Regions from separate parts of the Streptomyces sp. NPDC006314 genome, predicted to be linked through region 2. Evidence: riboswitches for the same ligand, from Rfam matches in the RefSeq annotation. Region 2 holds a riboswitch; each other region holds the start of a gene.

What was found. A riboswitch is a leader RNA that binds a small molecule or an ion and turns the genes downstream of it on or off. The one in region 2 is predicted to bind cyclic di-AMP.
Region 1: linked by a shared signal. The riboswitch ahead of ABZ079_RS10175 (M23 family metallopeptidase) and the one ahead of ABZ079_RS14430 (LysM peptidoglycan-binding domain-containing M23 family metallopeptidase) in region 2 are both predicted to bind cyclic di-AMP.
Region 3: linked by a shared signal. The riboswitch ahead of ABZ079_RS02115 (C40 family peptidase) and the one ahead of ABZ079_RS14430 (LysM peptidoglycan-binding domain-containing M23 family metallopeptidase) in region 2 are both predicted to bind cyclic di-AMP.

The regions. Positions count from the first base shown of each region.
Region 1 covers NZ_JBEXRL010000004.1:462,027-471,662, forward strand. The annotation lists gene ABZ079_RS10145 (nucleotide pyrophosphatase/phosphodiesterase family protein) at 1-1,177, opposite strand, end outside; gene ABZ079_RS10150 (DUF5998 family protein) at 1,177-1,773, opposite strand; gene ABZ079_RS10155 (hypothetical protein) at 1,775-2,170, opposite strand; gene ABZ079_RS10160 (GNAT family N-acetyltransferase) at 2,202-5,048, opposite strand; gene ABZ079_RS10165 (HPr family phosphocarrier protein) at 5,225-5,506, shown strand; gene ABZ079_RS10170 (GntR family transcriptional regulator) at 5,709-6,395, opposite strand; gene ABZ079_RS10175 (M23 family metallopeptidase) at 6,594-7,349, opposite strand; cyclic di-AMP (ydaO/yuaA leader) riboswitch at 7,362-7,522, opposite strand; gene ABZ079_RS10180 (pitrilysin family protein) at 7,734-9,122, opposite strand; gene ABZ079_RS10185 (pitrilysin family protein) at 9,119-9,636, opposite strand, start outside.
Region 2 covers NZ_JBEXRL010000006.1:413,245-422,880, reverse strand. The annotation lists gene ABZ079_RS14440 (tyrosine-protein phosphatase) at 1-450, opposite strand, end outside; gene ABZ079_RS14435 (alpha-galactosidase) at 621-2,693, shown strand; cyclic di-AMP (ydaO/yuaA leader) riboswitch at 2,995-3,158, shown strand; gene ABZ079_RS14430 (LysM peptidoglycan-binding domain-containing M23 family metallopeptidase) at 3,163-4,062, shown strand; gene ABZ079_RS14425 (SGNH/GDSL hydrolase family protein) at 4,476-5,261, shown strand; gene ABZ079_RS14420 (TetR/AcrR family transcriptional regulator) at 5,461-6,081, opposite strand; gene ABZ079_RS14415 (Glu/Leu/Phe/Val dehydrogenase dimerization domain-containing protein) at 6,607-7,791, opposite strand; gene ABZ079_RS14410 (acyl-CoA dehydrogenase family protein) at 7,788-8,141, opposite strand; gene ABZ079_RS14405 (MBL fold metallo-hydrolase) at 8,349-9,515, shown strand.
Region 3 covers NZ_JBEXRL010000001.1:470,072-479,707, reverse strand. The annotation lists gene ABZ079_RS02150 (DoxX family membrane protein) at 1-176, shown strand, start outside; gene ABZ079_RS02145 (hypothetical protein) at 252-452, opposite strand; gene ABZ079_RS02140 (PspC domain-containing protein) at 439-1,905, opposite strand; gene ABZ079_RS02135 (PspC domain-containing protein) at 2,116-3,408, shown strand; gene ABZ079_RS02130 (response regulator transcription factor) at 3,405-4,151, shown strand; gene ABZ079_RS02125 (NlpC/P60 family protein) at 4,169-5,233, opposite strand; gene ABZ079_RS02120 (hypothetical protein) at 5,674-6,027, shown strand; gene ABZ079_RS02115 (C40 family peptidase) at 6,920-7,903, opposite strand; cyclic di-AMP (ydaO/yuaA leader) riboswitch at 7,911-8,082, opposite strand; gene pcrA (DNA helicase PcrA) at 8,367-9,636, shown strand, end outside.

The sequences.
Region 1 (9,636 bases), on a different contig from region 2:
CGAGCAGCGGGACCAGCTGCTCGGCGGGGGTCATCGAACCGTGGTTGCCGACCAGCGCCGACTCCTTGGGCTCCCGCTCGGAGGCGGTGATCAGGACGTCGTCGTGCGCGGCCGCGACCACATCCCCGAGCCGCGCGTACACCCGCTCCTCGATGCGCGGACCGAACCAGCCCGCCGCGATCGCCTCGTCCCGCGACGCCACCCAGAACTGCTCGCCGAGCACCTCGCGCCAGACGGTCAGTACGTCGTTCTCGGCGCCCGGCACCGCGTACACGTGCCGTGCCCGCCCCTCGCCTCCCAGCAGGGCGACGCCGGCGCGCAGCTCCCAGTCCGCGTCGAAGTCGATGCGGTGCTCCTCGTCGAACGGGATGTCGACCATGCCGTGGTCGGCGGTGACGTAGAGCGCGCTGCGCGGCGGCAGTTGCTCGGCGAGGCGCTGGGCGAGCCGGTCGACGTACATGAGCTGGCCGCGCCAGGTGTCTGAGGCGACGCCGTAGCGGTGCCCGGCGCCGTCCAGTTCGGCGTAGTACGTGTACACCAGCGAGCGGTCCCCGGCGGCCAGTTGCTCGGCCGCGAGGTCCATGCGCTCCTCGCCGGTCAGCCGGCCGTGGAAGGTGCCACCGCTGAGCGCGACCTTGGTGAGCGGGGTCTGCGCGAAGGCGGGCGAGGACACCTGGGCGGCATGCACCCCGGCCTCGTGGGCCAGCTGGAAGACGGTGGGATACGGCTGCCAGGGGCGCGGTGCGGTCCACGGCTGCCAGCGGAGCTGGTTCATCAGCTCGCCGGTGGCCGGATTACGGACGGCGTACCCGGGCAGGCCGTGGGCACCCGGCGGCAAACCGGTGCCGACGGAGGCCAGGGAGGTCGCGGTGGTCGCGGGGTAGCCGGCGGTGAGCGGGCGCCCGGTGCCGCCACGGGAGCTGCCGAGCAGCGAGGCCAGGAACGGCGCCTCGTCGGGGTGCGCCCGCAGCTGCTCCCAGCCGAGCCCGTCGACCAGGAAGACACAGACCCGGTCGGCCGCGGAGAGTTCCTCGATCGTGGCGGTCAGGCCCGGGACGCCCATCCCGGCGGCCAGGGTGGGCAGCAGGTCGGCGAGGGAGCCGGTGCCGTACTCGGGCAGCGGCGCGGTGTCCAGGGCGAGCGGTTCCGGGTGGTCCCAGGCGGAGAGCTGGGACATCAGCGCGTGGTGTCCGCGGTCGCCTCCGAAACGGCCTGCGCGAAGGCGAGCGCCTGGCGCACCGTCTCCGGGCCGTCCCCGGCCTCGCTGACGCGCAGGCTCAGGTCGTCCGCCGTGGAGCTGCCCGTGTAGCCGTGGTCCGCGTCACAGTTGGGGTCGCCACAGGCGGCGGGCTCCAGGTCGATGCGGCTGACCGCGCCCCAGCCGATGGTCAGCACGACCTCGCGGGGCAGCGTGCCCGGCGCGTACTGCTCCGGGTTCGCGACCACACGGCTGACCACGACCGAGGAGATCCGGCCGAGCTTCACGGACTCCGTGGACGTCGTGGCGTACGGCGTCGGCGAGGTGCTGTCGGCGGCCTGCTCGTCGGTGTGGCTCACGATGAAGCGGTTGCCGGTGAGGACCAGGACGGTGACGTGCCGGCGCACCTCGTTCTGGTCGAACGTGGTCTCCTGGTGGACCAGGTACGACCGGATGGGCTCGCCGCCCACAGCGGCCTCCACCGCCTCGGCCACGAGGGCCGGGTAGTAGCCGCTGCGCTCGATCGCCGCGCGCAGCCCCTGGGTCGTCGTACTGGTCTTGGCCATGGCGTCCATCCTAATCCGTGGGCAAGGGCGGTCCGGGCCAGTCGCGGTGACCCGGGGCGGCCTGCGTCCGCGCACGGTGCCTCCGTACGAGACCCGGGCGGATGTCCAGCCGCTCGGCGGCGATCAGACCGGAGACGGGATCACGGCCGCCGGCGTCCGCTTCGAACGCGACGACGAGGGGTGCTTCCTCACCCGGCGCCCGCACGAGGCGTGCCGTCTCCCGGGCCGGGGGCAGGCGGAAGACCGGGTCCTGGAAGCTCGGCGGGCAGGAGACGAAGACGGCTTCGTCGAAGACCAGCTCCAGACCGTGGTGGCAGGTGAGGTCGTACCCGGCTGCCAGGCGCAGCTGCCCCGCGTCCCGGGCGATGACCCCCAGTCCCACCAGCCGCCCTCGGGCAGCTCGCATCCGGCGATCTCCATGCGGCCCCCTCCCCCGCTCAGTAGGCCGGCAGCGTGCGCGGGCCGAGGTCGTCGCGTGCGGGCGGCGGCGCGAGGCGTACGGTGGCGCCGAGGACGCTCACGCCGTGCGGGGCGACGACGACCGGCTCCAGGGTGACGGCGACCACCTCGGGGTGATCGTCCACGAGCCGGGAGACGCGCAGCAGCAGTTCCTCCAGCGCGGGGGTGTCGACGGGCGTGGAGCCGCGCCAGCCGAACAGCAGCGGTGCCGTGCGGATCGACCGCACCAGCGAGGTCGCCTCCCGGTCGGTGACCGGGACCAGCCGGTGCGCCATGTCCCCGAGCAGTTGCGAGGCGGCCCCGGCGAGCCCGAAGGACAGCACGGCACCGGCCGCCGGGTCGATCACCGCGCGGACGACCGTGTCGACCCCACGCGGTGCCATGCCCTGCACCACCGGCCGCAGCTCCTCCGGCTTCCCGAACAGTTCGGTCAACTCGGCGTAGGCCCGGCGCAGTTGGTCCTCGTCGGCGAGGTCCAGCCGTACGCCGCCCAGGTCGGCCCGGTGCCTGAGGTGCGGGGCGGTCGCCTTGAGGGCCACCGGATATCCGAGGGCGCGGGCGGCCTCGGCGGCGGCGTCCGGGGTGGGCGCGGGGAACGCCCGGCGGACGTGGACGCCGTACTTCACGAGCAGCTCGCAGGTCTCCGCGGCGGGGATCGTGAGTCCCTCCCCGCGCGCGAGCAGCTCGCCGATCAGCCGGGCTGCGCCCTTCTCGTCGATGTCGTCGTACTCCGGCACCTTCCCCGGGTCCGTGGCCTCCCGCCGCCACTGCCCGTACCTGACGGCTTCGGCCAGGGCACGGACGGCGCGTTCGGCAGCGGGGTAGGCGGGGATCAGCCGGGTGCCTTCGGGGGGAGGGTCCTTCAGGCCGGCTTCCGCGGTGGGCAGTCGCTCCGCGGGGCCGGACGGGTGGGCACCGTCCGCAGCGCCGGGTGCCTTGCCGGCGGCCTGCGGTGCGGTGCTGGCCGCAGCCGACAACGCCTCCGCAAGCCCTCCGAGTTCCACATGCACCACCAGCACCGGCTTGCCCGGCACCGCGGCCGCGGCCGACCGCAACGCCTGTGCCAGCTGCGCATCCCCGGGCGAACCCTCACCGATGGCAGGGATGGCGGTGACCACGACGGAGTCGCACGTGTCGTCGGCCAGCGCCCGCGCCAACGCCCGGTGGAAGTCCTCCGCCGTCGCCCCGGTCGTCAGGTCCAGCGGGCGCGACGGCCGCAGCCCCTCGGCGAGGCAGCGGTCGTACGTCAGCACGCCCAGGGACTCGGAGTTGCCGAGGATCGCCACGCGCGGCCCGGCGGGCAGCGGCTGCCGGGCGAGCAGCAGGCCCGCGTCGACCAGTTCGGTGATCGTGTCGACCCGGATCACCCCGGCCTGCCGGAGCAGCGCGGAGACGGTCGCGTGCGGCAGCCGTGTGGCGCGCACCGCGTGGCCCTGCGGTGCGGCCCCCGTCCCCTGCACCACGACCAGCGGCTTGGCCGCCGCCGTCCGCCGGGCGAGCCGGGTGAACTTGCGGGGATTGCCGATGGACTCCAGGTACATGAGGACGACGTCGGTCTCGGGGTCGTCGTACCAGTACTGGAGGACGTCGTTGCCGGAGACGTCGGCGCGGTTGCCGGCGGAGACGAAGGTGGACACGCCTGTGACGCCGGTGACCCCTCCCCCGCGCCGGTGCAGCCGGGACAGCAGGGCGATGCCGATGGCGCCGGACTGGGCGAACAGCCCTATGCGGCCGGGGCGGGGCATCTCCGGGGCGAGGGACGCGTTCAGTCGGACGTCCGGGGCGGTGTTGATGATCCCGAAGGCGTTCGGACCGACGATCCGCATGCCGTACGCGCGCGCGTGCCGGACGAGGGCCCGCTGCCGTTCGCGCCCCTCGGCGCCGCTCTCGGCGTATCCGGCGGAGAGCACGACGAGCCCCTGGACTCCGTGCTCGCCGCACTCGGCGACCACCGCGGGCACGTGCTCGGCGGGTACGGCGACGACGGCGAGGTCCACAGGTCCCTGGATGTCCCGCACCGAGCGGTACGCCGGCACCCCGTCGACCTCCTTGAGGTCCTCGGGGAAGACCCTGTTCACGGCGTGCAGACTGCCGGCGTAGCCGGCGTCCCGGATGTTGCCGAGGATGCTGCGGCCCACCCCTCCGGGGGTGCGGCCGACGCCGACGACCGCCACGGAGCCGGGCACGAGGAGCCGTCGTACCGAGCGGGCCTCGGCGCGCTGCTCCCGCGCGCGTTGCACGGCGAGGGAGCGGTCGGTGGGTTCGAGGTCGAACTCCAGGCGTACGACACCGTCCTCGAAGCTGCGCTTCTGGGTGTAGCCCGCGTCCGTGAACACCTTGATCATCTTGTTGTTGGCGGGCAGCACCTCGGCGGCGAAGCGGCGGATGCCCCGCTCGCGGGCGACGGCCGCGATGTGCTCCAGCAGGGCGGAGGCGACTCCGCGGCCCTGGTGGGCGTCCTGCACGAGGAAGGCGACCTCGGCCTCGTCGGCCGGCGCGGAGGCGGGCATCCCGTCGGCGCCGATACGGTCATAGCGTACGGTGGCGATGAACTCGCCGCCGATGGTGGCCGCGAGTCCCACCCGGTCCACGAAGTCGTGGTGCGTGAAGCGGTGGACGTCCTTGGCGGACAGCCGGGGGTACGGCGCGAAGAAGCGGTAGTACTTCGACTCGTCCGAGACCTGCTCGTAGAAGCTGACCAAGCGGCCGGCGTCATCAACGGTGATGGGCCGTATGCGCGCGGTACCGCCGTCGCGCAGCACCACGTCAGCCTCCCAGTGGGCGGGGTACTGGTGCCGGTCCTGCCGGTCCGCCGAGGTCTGCATGGGCCCCAGAGTACGGCTCGCGTACGACAACGGCGCGAGGCAGTCTGTGGAGGACGGACGCCGGACCGAGGCCGCGGTCCGGCGGCACACCGGAGGGGACGAAGGTCCGCTCCGGGCACGCTTCGCGATATGGGAAACTGGTCTAGACAACCCTGAAGACTGAAGGGCAGCAACACATGGCTGAGCGCCGCGTCAACGTCGGCTGGGCCGAGGGCCTCCACGCCCGTCCCGCCTCCATCTTCGTCCGAGCCGCCACGGCCGCAGGCGTCCCGGTGACGATCGCCAAGGCCGGGGGCAACCCCGTCAACGCGGCCTCCATGCTGGCCGTCCTGGGCCTGGGCGCCCAGGGCGGCGAGGAGATCGTCCTGGCCTCAGACGCCGAGGGCGCGGACGCCGCCCTGGACCGTCTGGCCAAGCTGGTCGCCGAGGGCCTGGAAGAGCTGCCCGAGACCGTCTGAGCGCCTCGCGCGCTCACGCCCAAGCCGCGTCGGCCCTTCGGGGCGGCGCGGCTTCGGCATATGCGCCGCACGCTCCGCTTCCATTCGCCGCTGATTTACGGCGTCCGCGTGCGGCGGCACTCACGAATTACGGCACAGCAGAATGAAGGCAGCGGAAAATACCCCGCCCCCGAATAACCCTTCTTTGTATACGGCGCCCGTGTTAATGCCGCTGGCCCGAGATGTTTACGGCATGTTGCGAAGTCCTCACACGCTCCGCGGCACCGGAAAAGCGAAGGCGGTGCGCGGCCGCCGCGCGCTCGGTGTGCAGCGCCGTGACCGCCCGCGCGCGATCGCCGTCGCCGCGCGCCACCGCGTCCACGATCGCGCCGTGCTCCACCCAGGACTCCAGCGGGCTCGGTGGCGCCTCCACCGCGTACATCCAGGCGATCTTGTGGCGCAGCTGGGTGAGCATCGAGGTCAGCGAGGGGCTGCCGGAGGCCTGGGCGAGCGTCTCGTGGAACCAGGCGCCGAGCGAGCGCAGATCCTCGCTGTTACCCCTCCTGGCCCGCTCCTGGCCCAGCCGTACCAGGCCCCGCAGCACCTTGAGATGGGCCTCCGTGCGCCGCTGTGCGGCCCGCGCGGCCCCGAGCGGTTCCAGGAGCATGCGCATCTCCAGCAGGTCGGCGGCCTCCTGCTCGGTGGGCTCGGCCACGCACGCGCCCGCGTGCCGGCGGGTCACCACGAAGCCCTCCGCCTCCAGGGTGCGCAGGGCCTCGCGGACGGGGACGCGCGAGACGCCGTAGCGGCGGGCCAGGACTTCCTCGGTGAGGCGGCTGCCGCGCCCGTAGACACCCGCGACGATGTCGTCCCGGATGGCCGTGCACACCGAGTGCGCCGGAATACGCATGACCGACCTCCGCCTTAATCCCCGTGAAACGTCGACGATGGACGTGTGTTCCGTGACTCTATTGCAATGAGCGGGAATTTCCGACGGCGGGCCGGAATCCATGGATATTTTTTGGACAGCGGATCCGGCGGACACTGCGAAAAACGGCGAAAGCCCCGGCTCGGTGAGCCGGGGCTTCGCATGCCGTGCGCGGGGGCGTCAGACGTTCACGCCGTGCTCGCGGAGGTAGGCGACGGGATCGATGTCGGAGCCGTAGTCGGGAGTCGTACGGGCCTCGAAGTGGAGGTGCGGGCCGGTGACGTTGCCGGTGGCGCCGGACAGGCCGATCTGCTGGCCCGGGGTGACCTTCTGGCCCACGGTGACACCGATGGACGACAGGTGGCCGTACTGGGTGTACATGCCGTCGGCCATCCGGATCACGATCTGGTTGCCGTACGCGCCGCCCCAGCCGGTGGAGACCACGGTGCCGGAGCCGACCGCGTGGACGGACGTGCCGCTGGCCGCGTGGAAGTCGATGCCGGTGTGCGACCCGGAGGACCACAGGGAGCTGCTGGCCCGGTAGGCGGTGGAGACGAAGGAGTGCGCGATCGGGCCGACGAAGGCGTTCAGGCGCTTGCGTTCGGCCTCGCGGGCTGCGCGGGCCTGGGCCTCACGCTCCTGCTTGACCTTCTCCGCGGCCGCCTTGGCCGCGGCCTCCTCGGCCGCCTTCTGCTGGGCGGCCTGCTTCTGGGCGGCGGCCTGCGCGTCGATCTGCTCGGCCACGTCGTCGCTCACGGTGAGGACGGGCGTGAGACCGGTCTGCTCCGCGGGGTTCTCGGCGGCGAGCGCCGGAGAGGCGGCGAGGGTGCCGATGACACCGGTGGTGGTGAGGGCCGCGATACCGGCCGCCTGAGCGGTGGTCCGCTTGACCCGGCCGGGCTTGCGGTGCTTCCCGGTGGCGCACATGAACGCCATGAAGTGGCTGGTCCTTTCCTTCCCTCTCGCCTACCGGGTTAGCTGACGGGTTCGGAGCAGGAAGGTCTCCTACGGGCCCCCTCGCGCTCGCGCGGGCGCCCGATTCACCCCAGGGACGATGGGTCCCCGGCTCCCCTGGCTCGCGCCGTACGGGGACTCGGCGATGACTGTCCGGTGCCGCGGGTGCGGCGCACTGCCTGACGAACAGCCCGGATGACGCTACGAAAGCCTGCCTTCAATCCTCAAACGAATCCGGGATTTTGTAGCGCATCCCACAGGGCAGACAGGCAACCTCCGCCCCAAATCGGGCATCTGTGGGAGCGAGTGGAACAGCAGAGGGCCCTGACGACCCATAGGTCGTCAGGGCCCCACGCGCGCGTGCCGCTACTCCGCGGCGACGACGGTGACTTCGCCGATGCCCAGCGCCTCGACCGACGCCTTGATCTGGGCCGCGTCACCGACGAGGACGGTCACCAGCCGGTCCACCGGGAAGGCGTTGACGGCGGCCGCGGTGGCCTCCACCGTGCCCGTCGCGGCCAGCTGCTGGTACAGCGTCGCCTGGAAGTCGTCGGGCAGATGCTGCTCCACCTGGTCGGCAAGGGTGCTCGCGACGGCCGCCGCCGTCTCGTACTTCAGCGGCGCCACCCCGACCAGGTTCTGCACGGCGACGTCCCGCTCGGCGTCGGTCAGGCCCTCGGCCGCGAGGGTGCGCAGCACCTTCCACAGGTCGCCCAGCGCCGGGCCGGTGTTGGGGGTGTCCACGGAGCCGCTGATGGCGAGCATCGAGGCGCCGGTGCCGTCCGGGGCGGACCTCAGGACCTGCCCGAAGGCGCGCACGCCGTAGGTGTAGCCCTTCTCCTCGCGCAGGACGCGGTCCAGGCGGGAGGTGAGGGTGCCGCCGAGGCAATAGGTGCCGAGCACCTGGGCGGGCCACACGCGGTCGTGCCGGTCCGGGCCGACCCGGCCGATGAGCAGCTGCGTCTGGACGGCGCCGGGCCGGTCCACGATGACCACGCGCCCGGTGTCGTCGGCGGTCACCGGCGGCACGGGCCGGGGCTCGCCCGGGGTGCCGTTCCACGCGCCCAGGGTGTCGCCGAGCAGCGCGTCCAGGTCGACCCCGGTGAGGTCGCCGACCACGACCGCGGTGGCCGTGGCCGGGCGCACGTACCGGTCGTAGAAGGCGCGTACGGCCCCCGCGTCGATCTTCTCGACGGTCTCCTCGGTGCCCTGGCGCGGGCGGGACATACGGGAGGTCGCCGGGAACAGCTCCTTGGAGAGTTCCTTGGCCGCCCGGCGGGCGGGGCTGGCCAGCTCGTGCGGGATCTCGTCCAGGCGGTTGCGGACCAGTCGCTCGATCTCGCTCTCGGCGAAGGCCGGCGCGCGCAGGGCGTCGGCGAGCAGGCCGAGGCCCTTGGGCAGGCGGGAGGCGGGCACCTCGAGGCTCAGGCGCACACCGGGGTGGTCGGCGTGCGCGTCCAGCGTGGCCCCCGCGCGCTCCAGCTCGGCGGCGAACTCCTCGGCGGAGTGCTTGTCCGTGCCCTCGGAGAAGGCGCGCGCCATGATCGTGGCGACGCCGTCCCGGCCGGCCGGCTCGGCGTCCAGGGGCGCGTCCAGCAGCACCTCGACGGCGACGACCTGCTGGCCGGGGCGGTGGCAGCGCAGCACCGTCAGGCCGTTGTCGAGCGTGCCGCGCTCAGGGGCCGGGAACGCCCACGGCCTGGCCTCGCCCGGCTGCGGCTGGGGGTGGAAGTCCATTGCGGCGAGCTCGGTCACTTGGCCGTCTCCTCGTTCTCGTTACCGGCCTCTACGGTCGCTTCCTGCTCCGGATCCTCCGGGATCTCGGCGTCCTCGACGGCCTCCGGGGACTTCGGCTCGTAGACGAGGACAGCGCGGTTGTCGGGGCGCAGGCGGGCCTTGGCGACCTCCTGCACCTCCTCGGGGGTCACCTCCAGGACGCGCTGGACGGCGGTGAGGGCGAGCTGCGGGTCGCCGAACAGGACGGCGTAGCGGCACAATTCGTCGGCGCGGCCGGCGACCGTGCCGAGCCGGTCCAGCCACTCGCGCTCCAACTGGGCCTGGGCGCGCTCCATCTCCTCCGGCGTAGGGCCCTCCGCGGCGAACCGGGCCAGCTCCTCGTCGATGGCGGCCTCGATGACCGGCACCTCGACGTCACCGGAGGTCTTCACGTCCAGCCAGCCCATCGAGGGCGCGCCGGCCAGGCGCAGCAGACCGAAACCGGCCGCGACGGCCGTACGGTCGCGGCGCACCAGCCGGTTGTACAGGCGGG
Region 2 (9,636 bases):
GCTGTCCTCGGCGAGCGCGTGCAGCACCCGGGAGTGCTCGGCGGTGCGCTCCTTGACGATCGTCCGGTACGAGGCGATCATCCGGGCCGCCCCCTTGCCGTCGTCCAGGATCGCGCGCAACTGCTCGAGGTCGCCGTCGCGGACCATCTTCCAGAACTCGGCGCCGTCCGCCGGGTCGCTCAGCGGCAGGTTCACATTGCGCACGCCGGCCAGCTCGACGTCGGGTCCCTCCAGCCTCTGGTCGGCCGCGTTACGGAAGTCGAAGATCGTGTGCAGGCCCAGGGAGGAGAGGAAGGCCGCGTCCTCCTCGGTCGCGTGCGCGAGGTGCCCGCTGCGGTACAGCACACCGTGCCGCACCCGCCGTCCGTCCACGGTCGGCAGTCCGCCTACGTCACGGAAATTGCGCACTCCGGCCAGCTCCGGCTCGGTCGACGGGACCTGCTGCGTCACGGGGGCTCCTCCCGGTCGGCCCCGCCGGCGCGGCTCGTCGACGGGCGCTCCGTCGACCATACGACATTGCTTTCCTCGGGCAATGAGTTGTCCACAGGCATTGTCACCTGGGGCCGCACAGCTGATGATGTTCGCAATTGAGCGGATCTGTTGACAGCTGTGAGGTCTCGATGGTGGACATCGCCGAAGACGGTCGTACCTGGCTCCTGTCGGGGCCCACCAGCAGTTATGCCCTGCATCTCACCGAGGCGGACGAGCTGCTCCACCTCCACTGGGGCCCGCGGATCGCGCTCGCGGACGCCGAGGCGCTGGCGGTGAGCCCCCTGCCCGGCTACTGGCCCTTCGAATCCCCGCTCGACGGCCGCGAGGAGTACCCCGTCGAGGGCGGCCCCCGCTTCGTCCGCCCCGCCCTGTCCGTGCGAACGGTCGAGCGCCGCGGCACGGAGTGGGCTTTCCAGGCGTACGAGGCGGAGGGCGACGAGCTGCGGCTGCGCTTCGAGGACGACGGGCTGGCGATCACCCTCCACTACCGGACGCGCGGGGACGTCGTGGAGCGCTGGGTGACCCTCGGCAACGGCGGTCACGCGCTCGTGGAGCTGCTGCGGGCCGACGCCGCCACCTGGACCCTGCCCGACCGCGAGGGCTGGCGGCTGTCCCAGCTGCACGGCCGATGGGCCGCCGAGTCCCGGCTCACCACCGCCCCCCTCACCTACGGTGAGAAGGTCATCGGCAGCCGCCGCGGCCACACCGGCCACCAGCACCTGCCCTGGGTCGCGCTCGACACCGACGCCACCGAGGAGCGCGGCGAGGTCTACGGCTGCGCGCTCGGCTGGTCCGGCTCCTGGCGCATCGCCGTCGCCCAACTCCCGGACGCCCGGGTACAGATCACCGGCGGCGCCGGCTACGACGACTCCGGCCTGCTGCTCCTGCAGCCGGGGGAGTCGTACACCACCCCCGTCTTCGCGGGGTTGTGGAGCGACGGCGGCTTCGGGGGCGCGAGCCGTGTCTGGCACGCCTATCAGCGCGCGTACGTCATCCCGGACGCGGAGCAGGACCGGCCCGTCCTCTTCAACTCCTGGGAGGCGACGAACTTCCACATCTCCGAGGAGCAGCAGGCCGCCCTCGCCCGCCGTGCCGCCGAGATCGGCGTCGAGCTGTTCGTGGTGGACGACGGCTGGTTCGGCGCCCGTACCAGTGACCGCGCCGGGCTCGGCGACTGGACTCCGAACCCCGACCGCTTCCCGCACGGCCTCAAGCCTCTCGCCGACCGGGTGCACGGCCTCGGCATGCGGTTCGGCATCTGGGTCGAACCCGAGATGGTCAACCCGGACAGCGACCTGTACCGCGCCCACCCCGACTGGGTCCAGTACCAATCGGGACGTAAGCGGACGGAACTGCGCAACCAGCTCGTCCTCAACCTCGCCCGCGAGGACGTCCGGGAATACCTGTGGGGGCAGCTGGACGCACTGCTCAGCAACGCCCCGATCGACTACGTGAAGTGGGACTTCAACCGCTGCTTCACCGACGCCGGCTGGCCCGGTGAGCCGTACCCGCAGCGCCTGTGGGCCGACCACGTCCGGGCCTTGTACACGCTGCTGGACCGGTTGCGCGCGGCGCACCCCGGGGTCGCCTTCGAGTCCTGTTCGGGGGGCGGCGGCCGGATCGACCTCGGGATGATGAGCCGCACCGACCAGGTGTGGACGTCCGACAACACCGACCCGCTGGACCGGCTCGCCATCCAGCACGGCTTCACCCAGATCCACCCCGCCCGGGTGATGGCCGCCTGGGTCACCGACAGCCCGAACACACAGCTCAACGGCCGGGTCAGCTCGCTGCGGTTCCGCTTCGTCAGCGCCATGGCCGGCGTTCTCGGTGTCGGCGGTGACCTCACGGAGTGGAGCGAGGAGGAACTGGCCGAGGCCCGGCGGTGGGTGGAGCTGTACAAGGAGATCCGCCCGGTCGTCCAGCGCGGCGAGCTGTACCGGCTGCGCCCCCCGGCGGGCGGCCTGAGCGCCGTCCAGTACGTCCTCGCGGACGAGGCGGTGGTCCTCGCCTGGCTGCAGGCGCAGAGCTACGGCGAACCGGTGCCGGCGGTGCGGTTGCGTGGACTCGACCCGACAGCATCGTATGAATGCCGCGAAACGGGCGAAGTGTTTCGAGGAGCCGTCTTGCTGCACCATGGGCTGCGCACCGGCCTGAAGGGAGACCTGGATGCGACGGTTCTCCGACTGTGCCGCATCTGAGCCTTCTGCCCGAATTGGCGGCTTCGTTACAACTCGCCGCCTTGTAAGGGCCGGTGGTGGGTGACGCGTGAGGAGGGTCATATCGGTGACCGAGCGTCGCACGTCATGTCCACGTAATTCTCAAGAAGTGAAGGGAAAATGAAGGGCGCAGAGGGCGGGAATTCACGCAGGGTGACCGGGCCGGTCCGCCTTCGGTCTCCGGAAACGCGAACGGCGGGGACCGGCTGCTTGTTTCCGTAGGTCTCGCTCGCCTACGTTCGCCACCAATCCGGACGGAACGCCGAATCCTGCCGCCGCCCGGAGTCCCCACACACTTGACCCGCGTTCGGCAGGAGCGGGGGACCCACCAGGTACGACTGCCTGTCCGGTCTCCGCGACAGGCTAGGGGTGAAGTCGCGATCCAACGCGGCCGGGCAGCTCCAGCCCGAACCCGACAGCTGACCTCGCAGGCGTCGGAGAGGAATGCGCCATGCCCGCTAAGGGTAAGCACCGACGTCCCAAGACCCCGCGTTTTTCCCGCTCCCGCTCCCTCGCCGTCGCCGGAACCGGCGGCGCCGCGCTGGCCCTCCCGCTCATCGGGGCCACCGGAGCGCACGCCGCCACCCCCGCGCAGTCAGTTTCCGGAAAGACCGTGCAGTCCCTTCCCGCCACGGTGAAGAAGGCGGCCGCGCAACCGGATTCCGCTGTGCGCACCTACACGGTGAAGTCCGGCGACTGCCTCTCGGCGATCGCCGACCAGCAGCACGTCAGCGGCGGCTGGCACCAGCTCTACGACGACAACCGGCAGGCCATCGGTGCCGACCCGGCGCTGATCCGCCCGGGCCTGGAACTCACGCTCGGCAAGAAGGCCGCGCAGACCCGCGCCGAGTCCGCCCCGCAGCAGGCGCCGGCGGCCTCGAAGCCCTCCCCGGCGCAGGCGGCCCCGGCGGCCAAGTCCTCCGGTTCCACGGCCACCGCCACCGGCTTCACCCTCCCGGTGACCGGCGCAACCATCGGCACCGGCTACCACGTGGCCGGCAGCATGTGGTCCAGCGGCCACCACACCGGGGTCGACTTCGTCGTCCCGACCGGTACCTCCCTCAAGGCCGTCGCCGCGGGCACGGTCGTCTCCGCCGGCTGGGGCGGCGCCTACGGCAACCAGGTCGTCATCAAGCTCAACGACGGCTACTACGCCCAGTACGCCCACCTCTCGCAGCTCTCCGTCTCGGCCGGCCAGACCGTGACCGCGGGCCAGCAGATCGGCCTGTCCGGCGCCACCGGCAACGTGACCGGCCCGCACCTGCACTTCGAGATCCGCACCACGCCGGACTACGGCTCCGACATCGACCCGCTCGGTTACCTCCGCCAGCACGGCGTGGCCGTCGGCTGAGGACCGCCCCGCCCGGCATTCCCCGCCTGACACGCCTCCGAAGGCCGGACCCACGATCCCCGGGTCCGGCCTTCGGTGTGTCCGGGCATGGTCCGGCTCCCTGCGGCCATGTGGCGGTCCCGCCCGGAGTGTCGACAGGGGAGGCGATCCGCGCGGAGCCCCTGCTCGTCCCGAACCGGCCGGTGGGTACTTCGCTTTCCGGATCGTGCGGATCCACTTCAGTGCCACCGGCTTCCGGGTGTGGCGATCACATACCCAACACGTCCGAGGGCAGCCGAATTCCTGAATTGGCAAACTATTTAAGGGTGTCTCATCTCACCGGTAGTCAACCCCGGCCTACGGTCGCGTAAGCCACATCCGAAGGTGAATCATGGTCCGACGTGGCAGACGATTCGAAGAATGACAACAGATCAGTGATCGGGTCGTACGTGGCGGTGGGGGACAGCTTCACCGAGGGCGTCGGCGACCTCGGCCCCGACGGGGCATTCGTGGGCTGGGCCGACCGGTTCGCCGTACTCCTCGCCGACCGGCGTCCCGAGGGCGACTTCCGATACAGCAACCTCGCCGTGCGCGGGAAGCTGCTGGACCAGATCGTGGCCGACCAGCTCCCCAAGGCCGTGAGACTGGCCCCGGATCTGGTCTCCTTCTGTGCCGGCGGCAACGACATCATCCGACCCGGCACCGACCCGGACGAGGTGGCCGAGCGGTTCGAGCGCGCCGTGGCCCGGCTCGCCGAGGTCGCGGGCACGGTGATGGTGACGACCGGCTTCGACACCCGAGGCGTTCCCGTGCTCAAGCACCTGCGCGGCAAGATCGCCACCTACAACGGGCACGTCCGCGCGATCGCCGACCGGTACGGCTGTCCCGTGCTCGACCTGTGGTCCCTCAAGTCGGTTCAGGACCGCCGGGCGTGGGACAACGACCGGCTCCACCTCTCACCCGAGGGGCACACCCGCGTGGCGCTGCGCGCCGGGCAGGTCCTCGGCCTCGACGTCCCGGCCGACCCGGAGCAGCCGTGGCCGCCGCTGCCGCCCCGGGGCACCCTGGAGGTCCGCCGCGACGACGTCCAGTGGGCCCGCGAGTACCTCGTCCCGTGGATCGGCCGACGGCTGCGCGGCGAGTCCTCCGGTGACCATGTGACGGCCAAGGGAACCCTGTCGCCGGACGACATCAAGCTGCGGATCACCTCCGTGGCCTGACGCCGCCGGCCCTGCCCCGGACCACGCATGCCGTGATCCGGGGCAGGGCCGTATCCGGGCGTCGTTCCAGACCGCGGCTGTGTCCGACCGGCGATCCAGGTGACGGCCGAGCCGGTCGGCGAGCCGGGCCGGGGCGGAGTCGGCCGACCGGCCGGTCAACCGGTACAAACGACGATCGCGTCCGACCCGTGTGGAGCGCTCACCGCTCCCGCTCGGTCAACGCCTGCCGGTCCAGCCCCAGTTCCCGGGCGAGCGCCTCGTCGACCCACACCTGCGCCCGGGACCGCGGCACCCCGCCCGGGTACGACGTCAGCTGCACCGCGAGCCCGTCGAGCAACGCGGTCAGCCGCAGCGCGGCACCGGCCGGGTCGGCGCACGTGAACTCGCCCGCCGCCACGCCCTCGGCGATGACCTCGGCGATCGCCGCCTTCCACTGCTTGTCCAGGTCCCGGGTGACCTCCCGAAGGGCGGGCTCGCGCAGGGCCACCGCCCAGCCCTCGATCCACAGCCGCCAGCCCTTGGCCTGACCGGTCGGCGCGTACCAGCGCACCGCCGCCCGCAGCCGGCGCAGCGCGGACGTCCTGCGCCCCAGCAGCTTGCGCAGACGCGTGAGATCGTCCTTGGCCGCGTAGGTGAACGCGGCGGCGACCAGCTTCTCCTTGGTCGAGAAGTGGTACAGCACCAGCGCGTTGCTCACCCCGAGCGCCGCGGCCACGTCGGCGATCCTGACCGCCGCCACGCCCCGCGCCTCGATCTGCTCGATGGCGGCCCGCAGCAGCTCCTCCCGCCGCTCGGCCACGCTCAACCGCACTCTCGCCACGCGGTCACCCTAATCCGTTGGGAAGGGCGGCGTCGAAGGGACCCGTTTCCTCGGGCTGTTCGAGTGGGGTCGGCGGCACCTTCGGTCACCCGGGAGACAGGACGCCCGCACGGACCGGGGCCGGTTGGGTGTGCCGGTGCCACGAACGGCTTGCGAGGCGTCGGTCGGGCCCGGGCGTCGGCCGGGACCAACGCCCACCCGGCGACGACGCCAGTACGGAGACTGGCACGCAGCCGCCGACGCAACCTCTTCAACCGCATGATCGGCCGGCTCTGAACCGCCTCGTCGGAGCTGACGTCGAGCCGGGCGGCGGTGCCCTCGCGGATGCCGACCTCGATGGCGCTGTAGGAGGTCCGCGACTGCGGACGTCCTACAGCGGACGAGGTCTTCACGCGAGCCTCGCCGAGCCGGCCCTCGTCGAGCACCGGGGACCAGGCGCCGGTCATGTCGACGCGCGAGCCCGTGGGCAGTCCGGCCGTCACGTCGACCGTGCCGGTGCGCCCGGGGAGACGGCGTTGTCGCCCGTCACCGGTACCACCCGAAGCGTTCCGCGATCACCGGCAGCCGGTCGGTCACCAGGGCGTGGGCGGCCGCGCGCGGGGTCGTACCGTCGGCCTCCGCACGGTCGAGCATCAGGCCGATCAGGGCGCGCATCGAGCGCCGGATGTGCGAGAACGCCTCGTCGGCGTCCGCACCGATGTCACCGAACAGGGTCCACCACCACCACGCGTTGGTGCCGGAGTTGACCACCACGTCCGGCAGTACCGTCACCCCGCGCGCGGCCAGCAGCGCCTCCGCCCCCGGCAGCACGGGCATGTTGGCGGCCTCCACGATCCAGCGGGCGCCGATCCCCTCCTGGGCGGCGGTGTCGATCGCGTACGAAACGGCCGCCGGCACCAGCACCTCGGCCTCAGCGGACAGCCAGGCGTCACCGGGCAGTTCCCGGTCGCCGCAGCGCAGCACGTGCCGGTCGACGCTGCCGTAGGCGTCCCGCGCGGCGAGCAGCGTCTCGATGTCGAGCCCCGCCGGGTTGGCGATCGTGCCCTTGATGTCGGCGACCGCCACCACGGTCAGGCCCGCGCGCGCGAGGAAGCGCGCGGTGGCCCCGCCCATCGTGCCGAGGCCCTGCACGGAGACCCGGGCGCCCGCGTACGGCACCGACGCCCGGTCCAAGGCCGCGAGCACCGACTCGGCGACTCCGCAGCCTCCGGCCAGCTCACCCAGGCCGATGCCGTCCACCTCGACCGCGAAGGCGTCCGCGAGCCGTTTGCGGGCCGCCGCCTCGTCGTCCAGCAAGGGGTACACCGCCTGGATGGAGGAGATGAGGCCCGCCTCGGTCGCGGCGCGGTCCACCAGGTCCTGGGTCAGGCCCAGGTCCTCGCCGGTGGTCCAGGAGCTCTCGATGTACGGCCGCATGGCACGCAGATAGCGCACCAGCAGTCCGTAGGCCTCCGGCGCCCGGGGATCGCAGTCGAGGCCGCCCTTGGCGCCGCCGAGCGGGACGTAGCGGCCCCCGGGGTTGTAGTGCAGGGCCTCCTTCATCGTCATGCCGCGGGCGAGCCCCGCCACCTCCCCCAGCGTGCAACCGGGACGCATCCGCAGCCCTCCGCTGGCCACACCCCGCACCAGCCGGTCCACGACCAGGAAGCCCTGGCGGCCGGTGACATGGTCGGTCCAGACCAGCGACATCAGGGGGGCGGGGGCGGTCATGGGGTCTCCTCGGGGACGGTGATCAGAGCGGCGCCGGGCCGGTCGAGGGCCTCGGTGAGGGTGCGCGCCAGGGTGTCAGGGTCCGTGAGCGGCGTCAGCCACCGCTGCTTCCGCTCCTTCGCGCCGCATTCGAGGACGCGGCCCGCGAGCAAGCCGTTGGAACGGAGCAGGTCGCCGATGCCCAGGTCGTCCACGCTCGGCTCCTCCTGGACGAGGCGCTGGGAGAACGCGCCGGGGAAGCCGCCCCCGCCGCCCTCCTGCCGCTGCGCGCAGCCGGTGATGCCCACCTCGGCGGCCTTGCGCCACGGGCCACAGGGCGTCTCGACGCCGGCCTCCCCGGGACCGTCCAAAGGCGGCCGGGGGCGGTCGGCGGAGGGAGCCGGGATGCGAGTTACTGAATCATGGGTCAGTATGCGGAGCCGCCGATCCGCACCCTGTCAACGTGCTGAACGGATCTTCGATGGCGCCCGCCGGGGCCGGAGGGCGGCCCCGGCGGCCCCGGGCTGTCGGAGGGGCCGACCATAATGGAGAGCCTCAGCCACTCCCCTGGAGGTACCGTGACCGGTTTGCGTTCCCTGAGCTCCGGGCTCCGCGGCTTGCGGCCCGCGGCCTTCGGCGCGGACCCGGACGGTGAGCGCCTGGCACGCATCCGTCGCTCTCCGCACTTCAAGGACGGTGTCTTCCAGAACCCCGGCGGAGCCGCGCGCACCCGGCCCTCCGGTTCCGCGCTGGACTTCGCGAAGGTGTTCTTCGACAAGGACACCCGGCCCATGCGCGCCCCGAAGGGCACCGTCCCGGTGCACCCCACGACCTTCGCCGACCTGGCCGGCCCACCCGCCACGGGACTGCGGCTGACCTGGATCGGCCACTCCAGCGTGCTCGCGGAGATCGACGGCCACCGGGTCCTGTTCGACCCCGTCTGGGGCGAGCGCTGCTCCCCGTTCCCCTTCGCCGGACCGAAGCGGCTGCACCCCGTGCCGCTGCCGCTGGCCGCGCTCGGCGAGGTCGACGTGGTCGTGATCTCGCACGACCACTACGACCACCTGGACCTGCCCACCATCAAGGCGCTGGCCGGCACGGACACCGTGTTCGCCGTGCCGCTCGGTGTGGGTGCCCACCTCGAACACTGGGGCGTCTCCCCGGACCGGCTGCGCGAACTGGACTGGCACGAGTCCACCAAGGTCGGCGGAGTGACCCTCACGGCCACTCCCGCCCGCCATTTCTGCGGCCGCGGACTGCGCAACACCCAGCACACCCTCTGGGCGTCCTGGGCCGTCGCCGGCGAGGAGCACCGGATCTACCACAGCGGCGACACCGGCTACTTCGGGGGTTTCGAGGAGATCGGTGCCGCGCACGGCCCGTTCGACGCCACGATGATCCAGATCGGGGCGTACAGCGAGTTCTGGCCCGACATCCACATGACCCCCGAGGAAGGCCTGCGCGCCCATCTCGACCTGCAGGGCGGAGCGCCGCACGGCGTGCTGCTGCCGATCCACTGGGGCACCTTCAACCTCGCCCCGCACCCCTGGGCCGAGCCGGGGGAGTGGACGAAGGAGGCGGCGGAGGAGGCCGGCCAGGCCGTGGCCCTGCCCCGGCCCGGCGAGCCCTTCGAGCCGGCGGGCAAGCTCCCGGCCGAGGCGTGGTGGCGAGCCGTGTCGGGGGAGGTCCGGCGGACCTGGCGCTCCGTCGGGGCGTTCGTCGCCGAGCCGCCCAAGCGCGGCTGACGCGTCCTCTCCTGCCGCCGAGCCCGCTAAGCCACGGCCAAAACCCGCACTCTGCGTGACATCGACAGGAAGGCCGGGGGCGGTGCGCGCGGTCCGGCGCGAGAGACGGACGGAGAACTCG
Region 3 (9,636 bases), on a different contig from region 2:
TCTCGCTCAGTCTGTGGCTGACGGTCAGCTGGGCGACGGCCCCCTACTACTACGGCAACGACCTCGCCTACCTGATGGCCTGGCTGCCCCTGGTCCTCGCCGGCGCCCCCTGTCTCTCCCTGGACGCGGCCTGGCGCGCACGGCGCCGACAGCAGCTCGGTGGCTACGGCTACTGAACCCCCCAGCCACCGAGGGCGGCGCCGAGCGTCAGGTGAACGTCGCCGCCTTCCCCACCGGGTTCAGTAGCCGCCCTAGGAGCCGCCCCGGCCGCGTATCCGGCGGGTCAGGGCGGCCGTGACGCCGGACAGGCACAGGCCACCCACGACCAGCGGGACGACCACGAACCACGGCGTCTCCCACAGGCCGCCCGCGTCCCCGGCGTAGACGGCACCGGTGGCGGTCAGGAAGAGCCCGGCGACCAGCTTCCCGGGCTGGAACTCATGACGCAGCACGGCTGACCTCCACCTGTCCCGCACCGACCCCGAGCGTGAGGTCCAGCGTGCCGGAGTCCCCACCGCCCTCGGCCGGCGCCAGCGTCACGTCCTTGTGCCTGCCCGGCTGCACATCCACGTCCTTCCTGTCGTCCCCGGGCAACCGGATGTCGCCCACTCCCACGTCGATGCTCATCCGCACGGTCGCGTCCGCCGGCACGACCACCTTCAGTTGTCCCGCGCCCACATGGGCGTTCGTGGCGACCTTCTCTCCCCTGGCCGGACGCACCAGGGTCAGGTCCAGCGTGCCCCGGCCGGTGCCGAGCTCGTATGTGGACCGCACCTGTGCCGTCGCGGCGGGCTTCCAGGACGTGTCCCGCCAGTGCGTGGTGATGTCCTTCGGCAGAGCCGACGCCCCCGCCAGCAGTGCCGCCGTGACGATCGCCAGGAACACCGTCCCGGCTCCCGTACGGCCCAGGAACGCGCTGACCGCGACGCCCAGGCCGAGGACCGTCAGCGCGCAGGCCAGGCCGGTCTGCAGGCTGGTGCCCAGCGGGTGCGTCTCCCAGGTCAGCCCGGTGCCCAGGCCGCCCGCGAGCAGGGCGAGCAGGCACAGCCGGCCACCGATCCAGCGCGGGACTCGTGGTGCAGGAGGCACGGCGGCGTGCGGCGGCCGTATGCGGCCGTGGTGGGTCCAGGGGGTGGCGACGGCGACGTCGAGGCCCGGGACGAGGTCCCGCTCACGGGCGTCGCCGGGACCCCACAGATAGCCCGTGCCACCGACATGGGTGCCGTCCTTGACGATGGGGTCCCGCCACCAGGACGGGTAGAAGGTGACGACGGGCGGCGCCTGGGCCTCCGGCGGGGCGTCGGCGGCGGCCTGCGCCGCGAGCGGATCGGAGTCGGAGGCGCCACGGCGGCGCGACCAGTACCCGGCGCCCGCCAGCAGCAGGGAGAGCACCACGGCGAAGGTCAGCACCCCGCCGTTCCCCAGCATGGTCAGGAAGATTCCGCAGCCGACCAGCGCGAACAGCACGGCGGCCAGCGCCTGGCCGTCGACCCGGCCGGTGAGCAGTTTGCGGACCTCGTTCTCCTCGTCGTCCCCGTACGGCACCAGGAGCCAGGCGAAGCCGTAGAAGATGAGGCCGATGCCGCCGGTCGCCGACAGCACGGCCAGGGTGATGCGGAAGATCACCGGGTCCAGGTCGGTCTGCCTGCCGAGACCCGCGCACACGCCCGCGATCATCTTGTGCCGGCGGTCGCGCCGGAACCGGGCGGGGGCCTCGGCGGTGTCGTGCCGTTGCTCCTGCTCCTGCTCCCGCCCCGGGTCGGGGGTGCCGGCGCGGGTGTCCGTACCGGCCGCCCCCGTCATCTCCGTCGCGGCGGGCGCGGCATCCGTCGGTCCGGCGCCCGTGGCCGGGCGCGGGCCGGTGCCGGGTCCCGGACCCGTCGCGGCGTGCTCGTGATCCGTCATGCGTCCATGGTGACGGCCCGGTCGCCGCGACGGCAGTCGGGCCGACCCTGGGCGAACCCTGAAATCGTCCCTGAGTACGGGGCGGGAAGCGTTCGAGCGGCAGCGGATCGACTGGTCCGGCGCTCCCCGGGCCGGCCCTGCCGAAGATCAGGGGCGTCTCGGGGGCCGACCCTGATGCCCTGCCCCGCCGGCCATGTGACCATCATTGCCATGCCGGAAGCCGCAAGCCCGCCACTCGACGACCCGCGGCCGCCGCACAAGCTCTACCGCAGCAGCGACGGACGCTGGCTCGGCGGAGTGGCGCGGGGCCTCGCCGGGCATCTCGGGCTGCCCGTCATCTGGGTGCGGCTGGTCTTCGTCGGCCTGTTCATGGCCAACGGACTCGGGGCGCTGCTGTACGCGGCTTTCTGGTTCTTCGTCCCCCTCGGCGTCGGCGGCGTCGGCGACCAGAAGCCGCCGACGCTGGTCGGCACCGAGACCTCGCCGGACGGCCGCCGCAGACTGGTGGCCCGCAAGCCGGACCGGGGACAGATCGTCGCGCTGCTCCTCATGGTCATCGTGTCCATGGTCTTCGTGGGCAGCGTCAACCTGAGCAGCGCGGCCAAGGCGTATCTGCTGCCCGCCGTGCTCGTCGCGGCCGGTGTCGCCCTGGTCTGGCGGCAGGCGGACAACGCCCGCCGGGCCCGCTGGGTCGAGGTCGGCCGACGGCGCCGCACCCTCACCCTGCTGCGCGCGGCCGCTGGGGTCCTGCTCGTCACGGCCGGTGTCTCCGCCATCTTCGTCCTCCAGGGTTCGGCCGCCCACCTGGGCGCCGTCCTCCAGGCCGCGCTCGCCGTCCTGGTCGGCATCACGCTGCTCGCCGGACCGTACCTGGTCCGCATGACGCAGGACCTGTCCGAGGAACGCCTGATGCGCATCCGCGCCCAGGAGCGCGCCGAGGTCGCCGCCCACGTCCACGACTCCGTGCTGCACACCCTCACCCTGATCCAGCGCAACGCCGACAACGCGGGCGAGGTGCGCCGCCTCGCCCGCGCTCAGGAGCGCGACCTGCGCACCTGGCTGTACAAACCGGAGGGCACCGGCACGGACGAGGCCGACGAGCCGGACACGGTCGCGGAGGCGGTGCGGCGCAACGCCGCCGAGGTGGAGGACAAACACGGCGTGCCCATCGAGGTCGTCATCGTCGGCGACTGCCCGCTGGACGAGAAGACCGCGGCGCAGATGCAGGCCGCGCGCGAGGCGATGGTGAACGCCGCCAAGTACGGTGGCGAGGGCGGTGCCGTACAGGTCTATGCCGAAGTCGAGGGAAGGACGGTCTTCGTGTCCGTGCGCGACCGCGGCCCGGGCTTCGACCCCGACTCGATACCCGCCGACCGCATGGGCGTCAGAGAATCGATCATCGGCCGCATGGAACGCAACGGCGGCACGGCCCGGCTGCGGGCGGTGCCGGACGGCGGCACGGAGGTCGAGCTGGAGATGGAGAGGGCGGAGAAGACGTCATGAGCGACGCGACCGAGGCGAACGGCACGGCGGCAGCGGCGGAGGCGGCCGAGTCCGGCCGGCCCGCCGACGACGGCGCGGGCGGGCGGCACGTCCGGGTGGTGCTCGTGGACGACCACCGGATGTTCCGCACCGGCGTCCAGGCCGAGATCGGCCAGACCGCCGAGACAGGCGTCGAGGTGGTCGGCGAGGCCGCGGACGTCGACCAGGCGGTCACCGTCATCACCGCGACCCGGCCCGAGGTGGTCCTCCTCGACGTCCACCTGCCGGGCGGCGGCGGTGTGGAAGTACTTCGCCGCTGCGCGGCGTTGATGGCCGACGCCGAGCGGCCCGTGCGCTTCCTCGCGCTCTCCGTGTCGGACGCGGCGGAGGACGTGATCGGGGTGATCCGCGGCGGCGCCCGCGGCTACGTCACCAAGACCATCACCGGCACCGACCTGGTCGACTCGATCTTCCGGGTGCAGGAGGGCGACGCCGTCTTCTCCCCGCGGCTGGCCGGGTTCGTCCTCGACGCCTTCGCCTCCACCGACGCTCCGCCCGTGGACGAGGACCTGGACCGACTCACCCAGCGCGAGCGCGAGGTGCTGCGCCTGATCGCCCGTGGCTACGCCTACAAGGAGATCGCCAAGCAGCTGTTCATCTCCGTGAAGACGGTCGAGTCCCACGTCTCGGCGGTCCTGCGCAAGCTCCAGCTGTCCAACCGCCACGAGTTGACCCGCTGGGCGACCGCCCGCCGCCTCGTCTGACCCCTGGGGGGCCGCCCTCACGCCACCCGGGTGGCCCCGGCGAACGGCATCTGGTCGATCGGGGCCAGCCGGACCGGTGCCGACGGATTCGGGGCGTGGATCATCTGGCCGCCTCCGACGTAGAGCCCGACGTGGCTGATGCCGGAATAGAAGAACACCAGGTCGCCGGGCTGGAGTTCGGAGCGGGAGACGCGGCGGCCCGCGTTGATCTGGGCGTAGGTGGTGCGCGGCAGGGAGATGCCGGCGGAGCGGTAGGCGGCCTGGACCAGGCCCGAGCAGTCGAAGGCGTTGGGGCCGGTCGCACCCCACACATAGGGACTGCCGAGCTTGGCGTAGGCGTAGGAGACGGCCGCCGCCGCGCGCGCGTGGGGCGCCGGGGTGGACCCGGTCCGCTCCGGGGCCGTCCGCGTGCCGGAGGCCGACCGGGAGACGTGCGCGGCCGAGACGCCGTCACCGGTGACCTCGGACCGCTGCCGCGGGGTGAGCCGCGCCAGCAGTCGCCGGGCCTCGGCGAGCTTTCCGGTGATGGTCTTCTTCCGCCGTTTCAGCTCCGCCTGCCGTGAGCGCAGGGACTTCAGCTCGATGTGTGCGGCGCCGCGCAACCGCTCGATCTCCCGGAGCTGTTCGCGCACCCGTGACACGGCGACGGCCTGCCGGTCGCCGGCCCGCTCCGCGATGGCGGCGCCCTCCAGGTACCGGTCGGGGCCGCTGGACAGGGCCAGCTGCCAGGCCGGGTCGATGCCGCCGTCGCGGTACTGTGCCGCCGCGAGGGAACCCAGTGCGTCCCGGGACGAGTTGAGCTTCTCCTGCTTGCGGGCGGCCTGGTCCTGCAGCGCGTTCACCCGCCGCCGGGCCGTTTCGGCCTTCTCCTTCGCCCCGTTGTACCTCTCGGTGGCGGCCTCCGCCTCCTGGTGCAACTTCTCGACCCTCTCCCTCACCTGCGCCACCGTCAGCTGTGGCTCCGCCTGTCCCGTCCCGTCGAAACCCGTCGCGGTGGCCGCACCCGCCAGGGCGAGCGTGGCGGCCGTCCGGGCCGTATGGCCGCTGAGCGGGCGTTGCCGGGGCTTGCGGTGCGCTGCCACCTGGACCGTCACGTCCTTTCGTAGGACTCGTGCGAGCGAGCGGTCGATGTGCCCGGCGGAGGCCCGCACGAGGGGAGCGGGCCACCGCCGGGCCTTTCTCGGCGGAGGTGGCCGACTGCCGCCCCTGGCCGGGGCGGCGGTGGGGAGCCGGTCACCTGGGGGAGGACGCTAGGCCGGTCTGTGACGACTCGGTAACGCGGAGTCCGGAACTGGCTACGACAGACCGTCTTGTGACCGTGTGTGACCGCGTTGCCCGGGTGGAGCCGTCGTCTTCACGCAGCGCGGTGACCGAAGCCTGGAAAATGGGACTGGCGGGAGGCGTGGGGTGGTATGGGACGCATATATGCAAGAGCCCAGGCTTCAGGGGCGGACCCGGTGGGACGCCGGTCGGCGGGCCCGGTCGCAGAAGCCGCAGATGCCCCTCGTTAGGCTCCGGCTCCATGGACCTACTCATCCATCTCTTCGTCGGCCTGCACATCGTCGGCATCGCCGCGCTGCTCGGCGGTTTCCTCACCCAGGTGAAGGCGATGGGCCAGGGCACGGCCCGGTTCGTCCCCGGCATGCTGCACGGCGCCCTGACCATGCTGGTCACCGGCGTGGCCCTGGTCGGCCTCGATCAGGCCGGCGATCACCATGTCAACACCCTCAAGATCGGCGTGAAGCTGGCCCTGCTGATCGTGATCCTCGGACTCGTCTACGTGAAGCGTGACGAGGAGCGGGCCGACAAGGGGCTCTTCGGCCTGGTCGGCCTGCTGACCACGGGGAACATCTTCATCGCCGTCCTGTGGACCTGACGGGCGGGCGATGTCGTCGCCGGCGCGGGCCGCGAGCACCGCACCGGCGGCGACCGCGAGCCACGCCCGGGACCGCCGTGAACCGGGCGCGGGTCAGGGTGGAGGCGTGTCGCCCACCGCTGTCGTAGCCCGGCCGCCGGCAGCACGGGGTACCAGGCCAGGTCCAGGACGAGCGGCGCGACCGTCACAGTGCGCAGCACGCCGCGATCGTCGTCGTCCCACAGGTACAGGCGCCCGCTGCCGGCGGCGAGCAGCGTCGCCCCGGCCGGCGCCGACACCCCGAGTGCCCCGCCCGCGATCCAGTGGTCCTCCGGCGCCCTCCAGCAGTCGCCGCGGGTCGAAGTGGGCCAGGGCGAGGACGCAGAGCACCAGGCCCGGCCGGAACGGCACAGGAACCCCGCTCCCGGCATGCGCCGCTTCCAGCGCCGTACGACGAGGACGAACGGCACCGGCCAGAGCAGCGCCGCGAGCGCGGACAGGGCCTCGGCCAAGGTCTGCCGGCCCGGCGTCGGGAGCCGGGTGCCCCGCCGCGGTCGTCACGGCGACGGTGGTCAGCGCCCCCGGACTCTCCGCCCCGGCCATCGATCGCCGCCGTTCGCCGGACATCCGCAGGACGGAGCCGGCCCAGCGCCACGCATCGACGCCGGCCCTCACCCCGCAGGCACCACCCGGGAGACCGTCTCGTCGCCGGCCGGACGCAGGCCCACCGGCAGGATGCCGCTCGCCGCCAGGGCGGCCCCGGCCGCGGGAGGCCGCCCCCCCCACGCACGCAGACCCGAGAGCCGGGTATGCGCCCGATGCAAGGCGGCCGCGCGCATCCCGCCGGGCAGGGCACACGCGCGTGGAGCGCAGAAACGCCGGTGCGGCGCGGGTGGAGCCCGAACGAGAACGGTCAGCCCGGCCGCACCACGCTGCGGATGATCGATTCGCCACCGCGGTCGACGGACTCCTCGCGGACATACCCGCCCGGCTCCGGGGCGTGGATCATCATCCCGTTGCCCGTGCAGAGGCCGACATGACTGCTGTCGTCGTGGAAGAAGACCAGGTCACCGGCGCGCGCGTCGGAGAGGGGGACCGGGGTGCCCGTGGCGGCCTGGTCCTGGGCGGTACGCGGGAGGGTGACGCCGGCGGCCTTCCACGCGGCCTGGGTGAGGCCGGAGCAGTCGTAGGAGCCGGGTCCGCTGGCACCGCTCACGTACGGCTTGCCGATCTGGGCCCGGGCGAAGGCGATCGCCTTCTCGGCCTTGGTGGCCTGCCCCGAGCCCGGGGACCCGTGCACCCGCGGACCGGGCAGGTGCCGTCGGCCGAGCGCGGCGGGCCGCTGGCCCTCCTGGGCCGTGAGCCGGGACAGCAGCTCCTGGGCGGTGGCGAGCTTGTGCTGGACGGCGGCCTTCGCGGCCTTCACGTCGTAGCGCGAGGCGGCCGGCGTCTCCGGGCTCCTGGTGGCCTTGCCCCGCTCGGCCGCGCCCTTCACACGCGAGGCCAGCCGGTTCATCACCCTGCTCTGCGCGAAGTGGTCCTGCGGGTACTCCGCGAGGAGGGAGGCGGCCGTGTCCGGGGCGGCCGCGAACGGCATCCGCCCCTCCCTGGCCTTGGCGAGCCGGCTCGCGCGCCGGGCACCCTCCTGACGCGGATCCTCGGCATGCGCCCGCTGCCCGGCCACCGGTTCCTCCTCCGGTGCGGAGTCGGCCCGGCGGTAGAACTCGTCGATCTTCTTCTCGATCTCCTCCAGGCTCGGCCTGCCGTCGTCGGCGGGGGCGGCCTCGGCCGTCTGGGACAGGACGGCCACGGAAGTGAAGGCAGCGGTGGCGAGGGCGGGGCCGCGCAGGCCCGTTCCACGGGTGCCGGCGGGGCGCGGCTTGCGGTGCGACGCCAAGGGAGGCGACTCCTTCCAACGTGCCGCCTACCGGGTTAGCTGTCGGGTTCGGGCGGGTGCTTCGGAAGGGTTGCCCTACGGCGTCGTCCCGGGCGGGAGTCGGCCGATTCACCCCAGGATCGGTGGGTCCCCGGCTCCGGGCACCGTGCGGGGCGCGCCGGACTCGGCGGAGGCCGCGCGGCCCGGCGACGTTCGCCGGAGAGTGGTCGTGCGGCCTGACGGCAACCTAGCCAACTCGTGTGTCTCCTGTGAAGGTTGGTGTGCGGTATGTCCGATACATTTCCGTGACCCGAGGCCGGGTTCACGTGGACGTGACCAGGCGCTTCCGCAGCGTGAGGGGGAATCGGGGCCGGTGAGGCGGGGGCCGGCCGCCCGGCGGCATCCGGCAGCGGGCTCGCTCGCGGGGGCCGTGTTCCGGGGACGGGGATCGGTTGTCGGTGGGGAGCCCTAGACTCGGAGAGCGATGAGCAGCCTCTTTGACGACAGCTTCCTGGCGGACCTCCAGGCCCCTCGCGGGCGCGAGGAGGAGCCCCCGCCGCCGCCCGAGGACGATCACGTTCCGGAGTCGCTTCCGGACGATCTGTTCGGCGGGAAGTTCGACGTGCCGCCGGACCGGGACGCCTACTACCGCGACGGCGCCCCCCGCCCGCCGATCGACGCGGCGGCACTCCTGGAGGGGCTGAACGAGAACCAGCGCGCCGCGGTCGTGCACGCCGGCTCCCCGTTGCTCATCGTCGCCGGCGCCGGCTCAGGCAAGACGCGCGTGCTCACCCACCGCATCGCCCACCTGCTCGCCGAGCGGAACGTACACCCGGGCCAGATCCTCGCGATCACCTTCACCAACAAGGCCGCGGGCGAGATGAAGGAGCGCGTCGAGCAGCTCGTCGGCCCGCGCGCGAACGCGATGTGGGTGATGACCTTCCACAGCGCGTGCGTCCGGATCCTCAGGCGCGAGTCGAAGAAGCTCGGCTTCACCTCCTCCTTCTCGATCTACGACGCCGCCGACAGCAAGCGCCTGATGGCCCTGGTCTGCCGCGACCTGGACCTCGACCCCAAGCGCTTCCCGCCCAAGTCCTTCAGCGCCAAGATCAGCAACCTGAAGAACGAGCTGATCGACGAGGAGGACTTCGCCGCCCAGGCAACCGACGGCTTCGAGAAGACCCTCGCCCAGGCCTACGCGCTGTACCAGTCGCGGCTGCGCGAGGCGAACGCGCTCGACTTCGACGACCTGATCATGACGACGGTCCACCTGCTGCGGGCCTTCCCGGACGTCGCCGAGCACTACCGCCGCCGCTTCCGGCACGTCCTGGTCGACGAGTACCAGGACACCAACCACGCCCAGTACGCGCTGGTCCGCGAACTGGTCGGCACGGGCGAGCGCGCCGACGACGACGTCGACACCCCGCCCGGCGAGGACGACCTCCAGCCCGCCGAACTGTGCGTGGTGGGCGACGCGGACCAGTCGATCTACGCCTTCCGCGGCGCGACGATCCGCAACATCCTCCAGTTCGAGGAGGACTACCCGAACGCGACGACGATCCTGCTGGAGCAGAACTACCGCTCCACGCAGACCATCCTGTCCGCCGCCAACGCGGTCATCGAGCGCAACGAATCCCGCCGCCCGAAGAACCTGTGGACCAACGCCGGCCACGGCGCCCGGATCACCGGATACGTCGCCGACACCGAGCACGACGAGGCCCAGTTCGTCGCCGACGAGATAGACCGTCTCACGG